DNA from 3 places in the Pseudomonas sp. LS2P72 genome. Region 1 is predicted to be linked to each of the others. Evidence: predicted binding sites of a transcription regulator. Region 1 holds the regulator's gene; each other region holds the start of a gene.
The links. Region 1 encodes FliA, which starts transcription of late flagellar genes. Its sites were predicted from a motif close to CTAAAGTTTNNNNNNNNNNNGCCGNTAA; they were not measured.

Region 1 (3,275 bases):
GCCTGCAACGCATCGGTCTGTCCGGCCCGTTGTCGCGCGATTTGCTCGCGCTGATTACCGATATTGAAGAACCTCGTCAGGCCTGGCGCATGTTGCTGGCACACCTGGCGCGGATGATCGTCACACCGGAAGTCGAGCCTCTGGAAGAGGGCGGCGTGATTGCCATGGTCGGCCCTGCCGGCATGGGCAAGACCACCACGCTGGCCAAACTCGCGGCCCGCTATGTGCTCAAGTACGGCGCGCAGAATATCGCGCTGGTCAGCATGGACAGCTACCGTATTGGTGCTCAGGAACAACTCAAGACCTTGGGCCGGATCCTCAATGTGTCGGTGACGCATGTCGATCCGGGCCAATCGCTGGTTCAGGCGCTGGAGCCTTTGCTGCGCAAACGCGTGGTGCTGATCGATACCGCGGGCCTTCAGGCCAGCGATCCGGCACTGCGCATGCAGCTCGAAAGCCTGGCCGGTCGTGGCATCAAATCGAAAAATTATCTGGTGTTGGCAACCACCAGCCAGAAACAGGTTCTAACGGCCGCTTATCACAGTTACAAGCGTTGTGGGCTCGCTGGCTGCATCCTGACTAAACTGGATGAAACGGCAAGTCTGGGCGAGGTGTTGAGCCTGGCCATCAGTCATGAATTGCCGGTGGCTTACCTGACCGATGGCCCGCGGATTCCGGATGATTTGCATCTACCGCGTCGTCATCAGTTGGTCAGTCGCGCCGTCAGCGTGCAAATGCAAGAAGAACCCAGCGAAGAAGCCATGGCTGACATGTTCGCTGATATTTACCACAGCCCGACCAAGCAGGTCGGCTGAGGTATTAATGAACAGTTTTTGTACCTACATCGATGGTCTGCCATGCATTGTTCAGTTCGTGAACGCGCAGCCAGTAATGTGGCCTCCGTCTAAGTAAGACAAGGTAAAGAAAATTCATGGGCAGCATGCATCCCGTACAGGTGATCGCGGTGACCGGCGGCAAAGGTGGCGTCGGGAAGACTAACGTGTCAGTGAACTTGTCCCTGGCTCTAGCGGAGCTCGGCCGGCGCGTCATGCTGCTGGACGCTGATCTGGGGCTGGCGAACGTCGACGTCCTGCTGGGACTGACACCCAAACGTACTTTGGCCGACGTGATCGAAGGCCGCTGCGAGCTGCGCGACGTACTGTTGCAAGGCCCTGGCGGCATCCGCATCGTCCCGGCCGCGTCCGGCACACAGAGCATGGTTCATTTAAGCCCGGCGCAACACGCCGGCCTGATCCAGGCGTTCAGCGATATCGGCGACAACCTCGACGTGCTGGTGATCGACACCGCTGCGGGCATTGGTGACTCGGTTGTCAGTTTCGTTCGCGCAGCGCAGGAGGTCTTGCTGGTGGTCTGCGACGAACCGACCTCGATCACCGATGCCTACGCACTGATCAAACTGCTGAACCGCGATTACGGCATGAACCGCTTCCGCGTCCTGGCCAACATGGCCCAGAGCCCACAGGAAGGTCGCAACCTGTTCGCCAAGTTGACCAAGGTCACGGATCGCTTCCTTGACGTCGCCTTACAATACGTCGGCGCGGTGCCTTACGACGAAAGCGTGCGCAAGGCCGTGCAGAAGCAGCGCGCCGTCTACGAAGCCTTCCCGCGGTCCAAGTGCTCACTGGCGTTCAAGGCCATTGCACAGAAGGTCGATACCTGGCCGCTGCCTGCCAACCCGCGTGGGCACCTGGAGTTTTTCGTCGAGCGCCTCGTGCAACAAACCGCAGGACCGGTGCTATGACATCCAGTGGCTACAACCTCTACAAGAAGTCGGCACGTGACGCGCAGTACGAGCTGATCGAGCGTTACGCGCCACTGGTTAAACGCATTGCCTACCACTTGCTGGCGCGTCTGCCGGCCAGTGTCCAGGTCGAAGACCTGATCCAGGCCGGGATGATCGGCCTGCTTGAAGTGTCGACCAAATACGACGCCAGCAAAGGCGCGAGTTTCGAGACGTACGCGGGCATTCGAATCCGCGGCGCGATGCTCGATGAAGTACGCAAGGGGGACTGGGCGCCACGTTCGGTCCACCGCAATACCCGGATGGTCAGCGACGCAATTCGTTCGATTGAAGCTAAAACCGGCCGTGACGCTAAAGATCACGAGGTTGCGGCCGAACTCCAATTGAGTCTCGACGATTATTACGGGATTTTGAACGACACCCTGGGCAGCCGCTTATTCAGTTTCGACGATCTGTTGCAGGACGGCGAACACGAAGGGCTGCACGAGGATGGCGCCAGTGCTCATCTGGAGCCGTCACGCGATCTGGAAGATGAACGCTTCCAGGCAGCGCTGGCGGACGCGATTGCCAATTTGCCGGAGCGTGAGCGACTGGTGTTGGCGCTGTACTACGACGAAGAGTTGAATCTCAAGGAAATCGGTGAGGTCCTGGGGGTCAGCGAATCTCGGGTCAGCCAGTTACACAGCCAGTGCGCGGCCCGTTTGCGGGGGCGTTTGGGGGAGTGGCGAGCGCGCTGAAGGCAGTGTGGGGACACTGCGAACGCGGCGGGTGGGGTGTTGAACCGTACCGGCCCCGATCTGCTGTGCTCCAGACAGTCATTGAGTGCTTTGCCGGATTGATTGAAATGGCGCGTCCAGGTGCTGGGCGCGTTTAAGACTGCTTGGAGGTCGAATTGGACAAGAACATGAAAATCCTCATCGTTGATGACTTCTCAACGATGCGGCGGATCATTAAAAACCTGTTGCGTGACCTTGGGTTCACCAACACGGTCGAGGCCGACGATGGCACTACTGCCATTCCGGTTCTCAACAGCGGCAGCATCGACTTTCTGGTAACAGACTGGAACATGCCCGGCATGACCGGTATCGACCTGCTGCGCCACGTGCGTGCCGATGAAAAACTCAAGCACCTTCCGGTGTTGATGGTCACGGCCGAAGCCAAGCGCGAGCAAATTATCGAGGCTGCCCAGGCCGGTGTTAACGGCTATGTGGTCAAGCCCTTCACGGCCCAGGCGTTGAAAGACAAGATTGAAAAGATCTTCGAACGCATCGGTTGATGTGCGAAGCCACTGCGCCACGGGGGGAGCTATGGAGCATAACGAGTCTTCACAGGGCGATTTCGAATCGACTCTGAAAAAACACGCGGTCGAACTGGTCGAAAGCCTTGAAAAAGGCAGGTTCGGCGACGCTGTGCAACTGATCCATGAGCTCAATCAGACCCGTGACCGTGGCCTGTATCAGGAAGTGGGCAAGCTCACTCGCGAGCTGCATAGCGCGATCGTCAATTTCCAGAT
Region 2 (3,275 bases), 2.6 Mb from region 1:
GCTGATGGTCTCGTCGTTGACGCTATGAGCGCTGCTGACCGCTGCCGCGGCACTGCGCGCCACTTCAAGTGACGTGGCCGACATCTGGTTCATGGCCGTGGCGACCTGCTCGATCTGCATGCGCTGACCCGCCACCGCCTGGTTGCTCTGGGCGGAAACGTTCTCCACCTGCCCGGCCTGGCGCTCGACCTCACTGACGGTCTGGCCGACTCGCTCGATCAGATCATGGATTTTCTTCACGGTGCCGTTGAACACCTCACCCAACTCACCCAGCTCATCGCGGCTGTTGGCGCTGAAAGTCACCGTCATGTCGCCGGCCGCGACCTTGTCCATCACCGCGCCAAGACGCTTGAGGGTGGTGCGGGTCGAAGCGTAGAAACCGCCGTAAAGGTAAAAAATCAACACAAACACCACCGACAGCGCCACGGCCTGCAAGACCATATGCGTGCGGTTCTGCTCCAGTCGCTGCTGCAACTGGGTGCCAAGAAACTTCAGCGTGGCTTCATTGAGTTGGTAGGTCTGGTCCATCAGGCCCGTGACCTGATCGTAAAAGCCCTGCCACGGCGCATCCAGCGTGTCGGCCATCACCACCTGCTCTTCGAACAGTTCACTGGCCTTTTTCAACGACGCCTTGCTGCTATCGGCCTGAGCGGCCAGGGCTTCCCGTGCCGCGTTGCTGGAGCCCAGCGCATCCTGCAACTTCAGGGCATATTCGGCCTGCAGTTTTTCGATCTGCGCCAGCAACTCATCAAAACGAGTGCTCGATGCCGAGTTGAGAAAGCCTTGCCCCAGTGAAAAAGAGCCCATCGCCCGACCTTCACCCAGAAGTTGCGTCACGGGAGGGGTGACATTGGTAATGAGTTCGCTCAGCTGGCGCATGTCGCTCTGGGTGTCGCGGCTCAGACCGGCCTGACTGGCGATGATCTGGCTGAAAATTTGTGCGTTGCCGAGCAACTTGCCGATCATCGCGCTTTTGCTTTGCAGGGAGTTTTCCGCTTGCTGGGCCTTGAATGCGGCGATCATTTCATCGCGCTTACCATCGAAAACCATGATTTGCTCGGGGTCAGTGGTCATCGCCGTCAGCCCTTGCATACGGGTCAACACACTTTGCCCCAGGGTATTGATCTGCGACTCGACATTGCCGGCCTTGCCGGACTGACCGAGGGTGACGTTGATCTGCACCAGGTTGTTCAGGGTTTCCAGATCGCGCCGTAACGTCAGGCTGCTGCCCAGTAGGTCAAGGCTCTGCAGCTCGATCCGGGTGCCCTGGAATTCTCGATAAGAATCGCGCACCAGATAGAAGTTGGTCACCAGCATCGGCACAAGGAACAGCACGCTGATCAGGCTGAACTTCATGCCAAAGCTCAGGCGGTTCATCAGCGCGACGGCGGGATAGAGCAAGCTCTTCACTGGAAGTCTCCCTTCGATTTCTTATTTTTATTGGCAGGCGCGGGTCGAGAGCAGATAGCCACTATTCGGCGCTGTCTCTGTATAGCTCAAAACGACGGGAGGTTTTGTAACTTAAGGTTAACGGCGGGGGGACGCGGACTGGTAGCAGCTGCGCTGTGGCGAGGGGATTTATCCCCGTTCGGCTGCGAAGCAGTCGTAAAACCAGTGCTCGTGGTGAAGCAGGTAAACCGCGTGCGCCGAATATACGACTGCTTCGCAGCCGAACGGGGATAAATCCCCTCGCCACAGATACAGGATTTCAGTGTGCTTATGGAAGGACGGTCCACAGCGCGAAACCGGCGTACCAGAGCACCGCCGCGCGCAGCAACAGTTCCCAGATCCGGTCGAGGCTGTTGATTCCGTCAGGCCCGACCACCGGTGCCGGGATTTCACCGGCCACCAGCCCGACCTTCTCGATCAATTGGGCGGCGCTGATGTTCCAGTTCAGTAACTCGTGCAGCATCACCCGGCTGACCGCTACAAAGTTGCCGACCAACGCAAAACTTGCTGCCAGCAGACGTACCGGCAGCCAATCGAACGCGTGACGCAGTTTGGCCGCACGCTCGACCACGGCCGAGGTCTGCCCGTGCTCTTCGGCCAGGGCGAGCAGTCGATAGCTCAGGGCCGCGACCGGGCCGAGCAGGAAGTACCAGAAAATCACCGCAAAAAAGCTCTGGTAAGCCTCCCACAGCAGATGCCCTTCGACCCGCTCCAGCAGTTGTTCGCCGCTATCGGCGCAAATACCCAGGTCACGGTTCGCCACATGAGCGGCTGCTTGCAGGTCTTCCCGGCGCCAGGCATCGCGAAACGGCCCGAGACCGGCCAGCAGATCACCGCGGCCCAGACTGTAAATCACCACCAGCAAGTGCACCGGCAACGCCAGCAGACCGTAAGCCACCGGGTCCAGTACCAACAGCAGCAAACCCAACAGTGCCACTGGCAACAGCACCAGTATCAGCAAAATCAGCCACGGACTCTTCGCCAGACGCGGACTGACCTCAAGCTTGTTCAGCTCGCGAACCCATCCACCATCGCGCTGAACCCGATGGCGCAGGGCCGAGAACTTCTCGATCCAGACCGCCAACAGCAACACCAGAAAACTCATTGTTACTCCTTATTTTCCAGAACAGCTTTTGCCAGAGCCGCGCGATAGCGTGCCCAGTCAAACGCCGGTCCCGGATCAGTCTTGCGCCCGGGCGCGATGTCGCTATGCCCGCAGATGCGTTGTGCGGTGATGGCCGCGAAGGCGCTTTGCAGCTGCCGGGTCAGGGTCGTCAACGCCTGATACTGAGCGTCGGTGAACGGCAGATCATCCGTGCCTTCAAGTTCGATGCCCACAGAAAAATCGTTACAGGTTTCCCGCCCTTCGAAACTCGAGACGCCGGCATGCCAGGCACGCTCAAGACAAGAGACAAACTGAGTGACGGTGCCGTCACGTTCGATCAGAAAATGCGCAGACACACGCAGGTCGGCGATCCCTTCAAAGTAGGGATGCTCCGTGACATCCAGACGATTCTGGAAAAATTCCTGCACCTTGCCGGTGGCGAATTGCGCAGGCGGCAAACTGATGTTGTGGATCACCAGCAGGGAAATTTCGTCTGAGGGGCGCGCATTGAAGTTGGGCGAGGGGCAAATATCTACGCCCTGACACCAACCGCTCGCGGGGTCCAACTGCATACAGGTTCCTTCAACGACGACTGTGTTGGCGCCCAGTATGCCGCGATAGACCCTCGGGGCGCGATCACTTGCCGCGATTGAGGCGCCGCAGATTGCCGATCACCGACTCCAGCGCCCGGTCGAACAGCAAGGTGTCGTCCAGCGCGCGC
Region 3 (3,275 bases), 3.1 Mb from region 1:
CAATGGCGGCGTTGAGCGCCAACAGATTGGTCTGCTCGGCGATGCCGCGAATCACTTCCAGTACCTTGCCGATACGCCCGCTGTCGGTTTCCAGACGACGGATGACTGTGGCGGTATTGGCGATTTCGCCGCGCATTTGGGTGATGGTGTGAATGGTGCCCTGCATGACCTTTTCGCCCTGCTGGGCGGACTGGTCGGCATCGTCGGCGGCACGTGCTGCATCGGCTGCGTGACGCGCGACTTCTTGCGCGGTAGCGGACATTTCGTTCATTGCCGTGGCCACCTGATCGGTGCGGTTGAACTGCTCGTTGGTGCCGCTGGCCATCAGGGTGGCGATGGAATTGAGCTCACCGCTGGCGCTGTCCAGATCCGAGGCGCTGCGCTGCAAACGGTTGAAGGTTTCGGCAAGAAAATCGCGCAGGGTATTGGCGGCCATCGCCAGTTTGCCCAGCTCATCCTGACGGGTGCTGGCCACGCGTTCGGCGAAACGACCCTGGCTGAGTTGCGCCACGTACTCGATCAGTTTGCGAATCGGTTCGACCAGGTTGCGGTTGACCAGCCACAGGCTCAGCAACCCGATCAACAGACCCGAGGCGAGCATCACAATGATCCCCAGCAACACGGTGCGGTCAGCGTCGGTGCTGATCAGCTTCGATTGCTCGGCACCCTGCTTGCGCAGTTCGCTGACCAACTCACTCATCTGATCGCTGGTCGCGCGGTCCACTCCTTTGACCGCCGTGTCGCCAGCCGTTGGGTCAGCGCCTGCCGCCACGTAGGCGTCACGGCCCTTCTGATAGGCCGCGCCCAACAGACGATGTTCGTCCCGCAGGCGTTCGATGCGGGTTTTCAGCTGCGGCTCGATTCCCTTCTGCCCGGCCAGTTCACCGAGGATGCCCTGCACGTCGCGCTGGCGGTCTTCGAATTGCTTCCAGTATTTGTCCAGGTCCGCAGGCTGCTTGCCGCGTAGCAGAACGTTTTTCCACTCCTGTACCTGCACTTTGAATTGCAGGTTGGCTTCATCGATCAGTTGCGAGGTGTGCAGGGGGCCTTCGATCAGATTCGCGTAGTTCTGAACACCGCTGGACAGATAATGAAAGCAGGCCAGGGCGATCAGCAACATGGCCAACAGGCTGCCGCTCAACAAGGCAAGGATTTGTGCTCTCAGGGATTTTTGCAGCATCGAGTGATTCTCATGACAGGGATGAGGCACGCCTCAACAAGGCGTGAAAGGTGTCCGGACATCCCTGTCTGCGACCTTGGTTCATGGCCAAAGCCGTGCAAGTTAACGTCAGCGTAATCGGCGTCCCAGAGCGGTTCTTTAATTAATTCCGACCATCGGTACGGCCACTATTTTGCCGCCATCCAACCGTCACAAAACCGTCAAAAATCCTTGCGATGATGCGGCTCAAGTGAACCTGTGAAACCCGCGGCAGGCGCCTCCTCACAGTGAGACTTCATGAACCACAGCATCGACCAAAGTCATCGCGACACGGACCTGTTCGGTCTGCTGTACGGTTTCAGTTTTCGCCCCGGCGAGCGCGGCCGGGAGCTCGATTCGGCCAAGGCATTGCAGTGCCTGCAACAACCCGGCGATAGCGACGAATTTCTTTGGCTGCACCTGAATCTGGCCCACGCCGCATGCGAACGCTGGATGAAAAGCCATCTGGAGTTGCCCGACGAATTTTTCGAAGCGCTGCATGAGGGCTCCCGTTCGACGCGCATCGAGCATGTGGATTCGGCGTTGCTGGCGGTGGTCAACGATGTGGTGTTCAACCTCAGCAGCATGGTTTCTTCAGATGTCTCGACGCTGTGGGTCTGCGCCCGCAGTCGGCTGATCATCAGCGCGCGGCTGCAACCGCTGCATTCGGTGGACAAGCTGCGCTCGTCGGTGAAGGCCGGTGAGTGTTTTCGCTCGCCGCTGGAATTGCTGGTGCATCTGCTGCGCGATCAGGGCGAAGTGCTGACCCAGATCGTGCGCAAGACCAGCCTCAGCGTTGATCAGATCGAAGATGAGTTGCTGTCCTCGCGGCTGTCGACCAACCGCGCCGAACTGGGCGCCAATCGTCGGGTGCTGGTGCGCCTGCAACGTTTGTTGGCGCTGGAACCGGGCTCGTTGCTGCGCCTGCTCAATCGCCCGCCGCAGTGGTTGCAGAAGGAAGACGTCAAGGAGTTGCGCAAGTCCACCGAGGAGTTCGCGCTGATCATCAACGACCTCACGGCGCTGGGCGAACGGATCAAGCTGTTGCAGGAGGAAATCGCCGCCAACCTCAACGAACAGAGCAACCGCACGCTGTTCACCCTGACCGTGGTCACGGTGCTGGCGTTGCCGATCAACATCATCGCCGGGTTCTTTGGCATGAACGTCGGTGGAGTGCCGCTTTCCGACGACCCGGAAGGGTTCTGGATTCTGGTAGCGTTGGTCGCGACGTTTACCGTGATCGCCGGGCGTTGGGCGTTTCGCAAGCGACAGGATTATTAAGATCTTTGGCTATTATTCCGAGACAACCTGGCGCATCACCAACCGCTCGCGCACTACGTCATAGGCCCAGTGATAAACGTAGGTGTACGGCAGGAAAAACAGCAGTACACCGATATCCAGCAGGAACGCTTGCCACAGGCTGACCTTCAGCCACCAGGCAATCAACGGCACACCCACCGCGACCAGGCCGCCTTCGAACAACAGCGCATGGACAACCCGTACCCACGCATTGCGCACGATGCCGTGGTGTTTGAGCGCACGATCGAACAATCCGTTGAAGACCACGTTCCAGGCCAGGGCAAGTGCCGCGATAGCCATGGTCACGACGCCCATCTCGAGCATCGGTTTGTCCATGATCCAGGCCAGCAACGGGGTACAGATCAGGATGGCCAGCAATTCGAAACCGATGGCCTGGAAAATACGTTCAGTGATGGATTTGTTGGCGCTCATGACCAGACTCCTCTGAGTGACTGTGGTTGCCATGATCCTTCTTCACACCGATACTTCATAACCAATAACCATCGATCAAGGCGATAGTTTATGGCCTCTCAAGAAGTGTTGCAGGCCTTCGTTCAGGCAGCGACTCAAGGCTCGTTTTCCGCCGCGGCGCGCAAACTGGGCCGCAGCCAGTCGACCATCAGCGCCGCCGTAGCCAGCCTTGAAATCGACTTGAACCTGACACTGTTCGACCGCAGCAGCCGCAAACCGAGCCTGACCCCGGCCGGGCACGTGATGCTGCAACGGGCCGAGGACATCCTGGCCGCCACCAGCCGACTGGAAATGACCGCCAGCCAAC

Region 2: the regulator FliA is predicted to act here: its motif matches at 1,528-1,555, upstream of ACYZUA_RS27675 (methyl-accepting chemotaxis protein).
Region 3: the regulator FliA is predicted to act here: its motif matches at 1,295-1,322, upstream of ACYZUA_RS24805 (methyl-accepting chemotaxis protein).

What each region holds. Positions count from the first base shown of each region.
Region 1 is NZ_CM142708.1:2,262,896-2,266,170, forward strand. It holds gene flhF (flagellar biosynthesis protein FlhF) at 1-815, shown strand, start outside; gene fleN (flagellar synthesis regulator FleN) at 932-1,762, shown strand; gene fliA (RNA polymerase sigma factor FliA) at 1,759-2,499, shown strand; gene ACYZUA_RS10490 (chemotaxis response regulator CheY) at 2,667-3,038, shown strand; gene ACYZUA_RS10495 (protein phosphatase CheZ) at 3,070-3,275, shown strand, end outside.
Region 2 is NZ_CM142708.1:6,026,002-6,029,276, forward strand. It holds gene ACYZUA_RS27675 (methyl-accepting chemotaxis protein) at 1-1,410, opposite strand, end outside; gene ampE (regulatory signaling modulator protein AmpE) at 1,718-2,554, opposite strand; gene ampD (1,6-anhydro-N-acetylmuramyl-L-alanine amidase AmpD) at 2,557-3,126, opposite strand; gene ACYZUA_RS27690 (DUF1631 domain-containing protein) at 3,191-3,275, opposite strand, start outside.
Region 3 is NZ_CM142708.1:5,387,919-5,391,193, forward strand. It holds gene ACYZUA_RS24805 (methyl-accepting chemotaxis protein) at 1-1,180, opposite strand, end outside; gene ACYZUA_RS24810 (transporter) at 1,457-2,479, shown strand; gene ACYZUA_RS24815 (multidrug/biocide efflux PACE transporter) at 2,492-2,929, opposite strand; gene ACYZUA_RS24820 (LysR family transcriptional regulator) at 3,020-3,275, shown strand, end outside.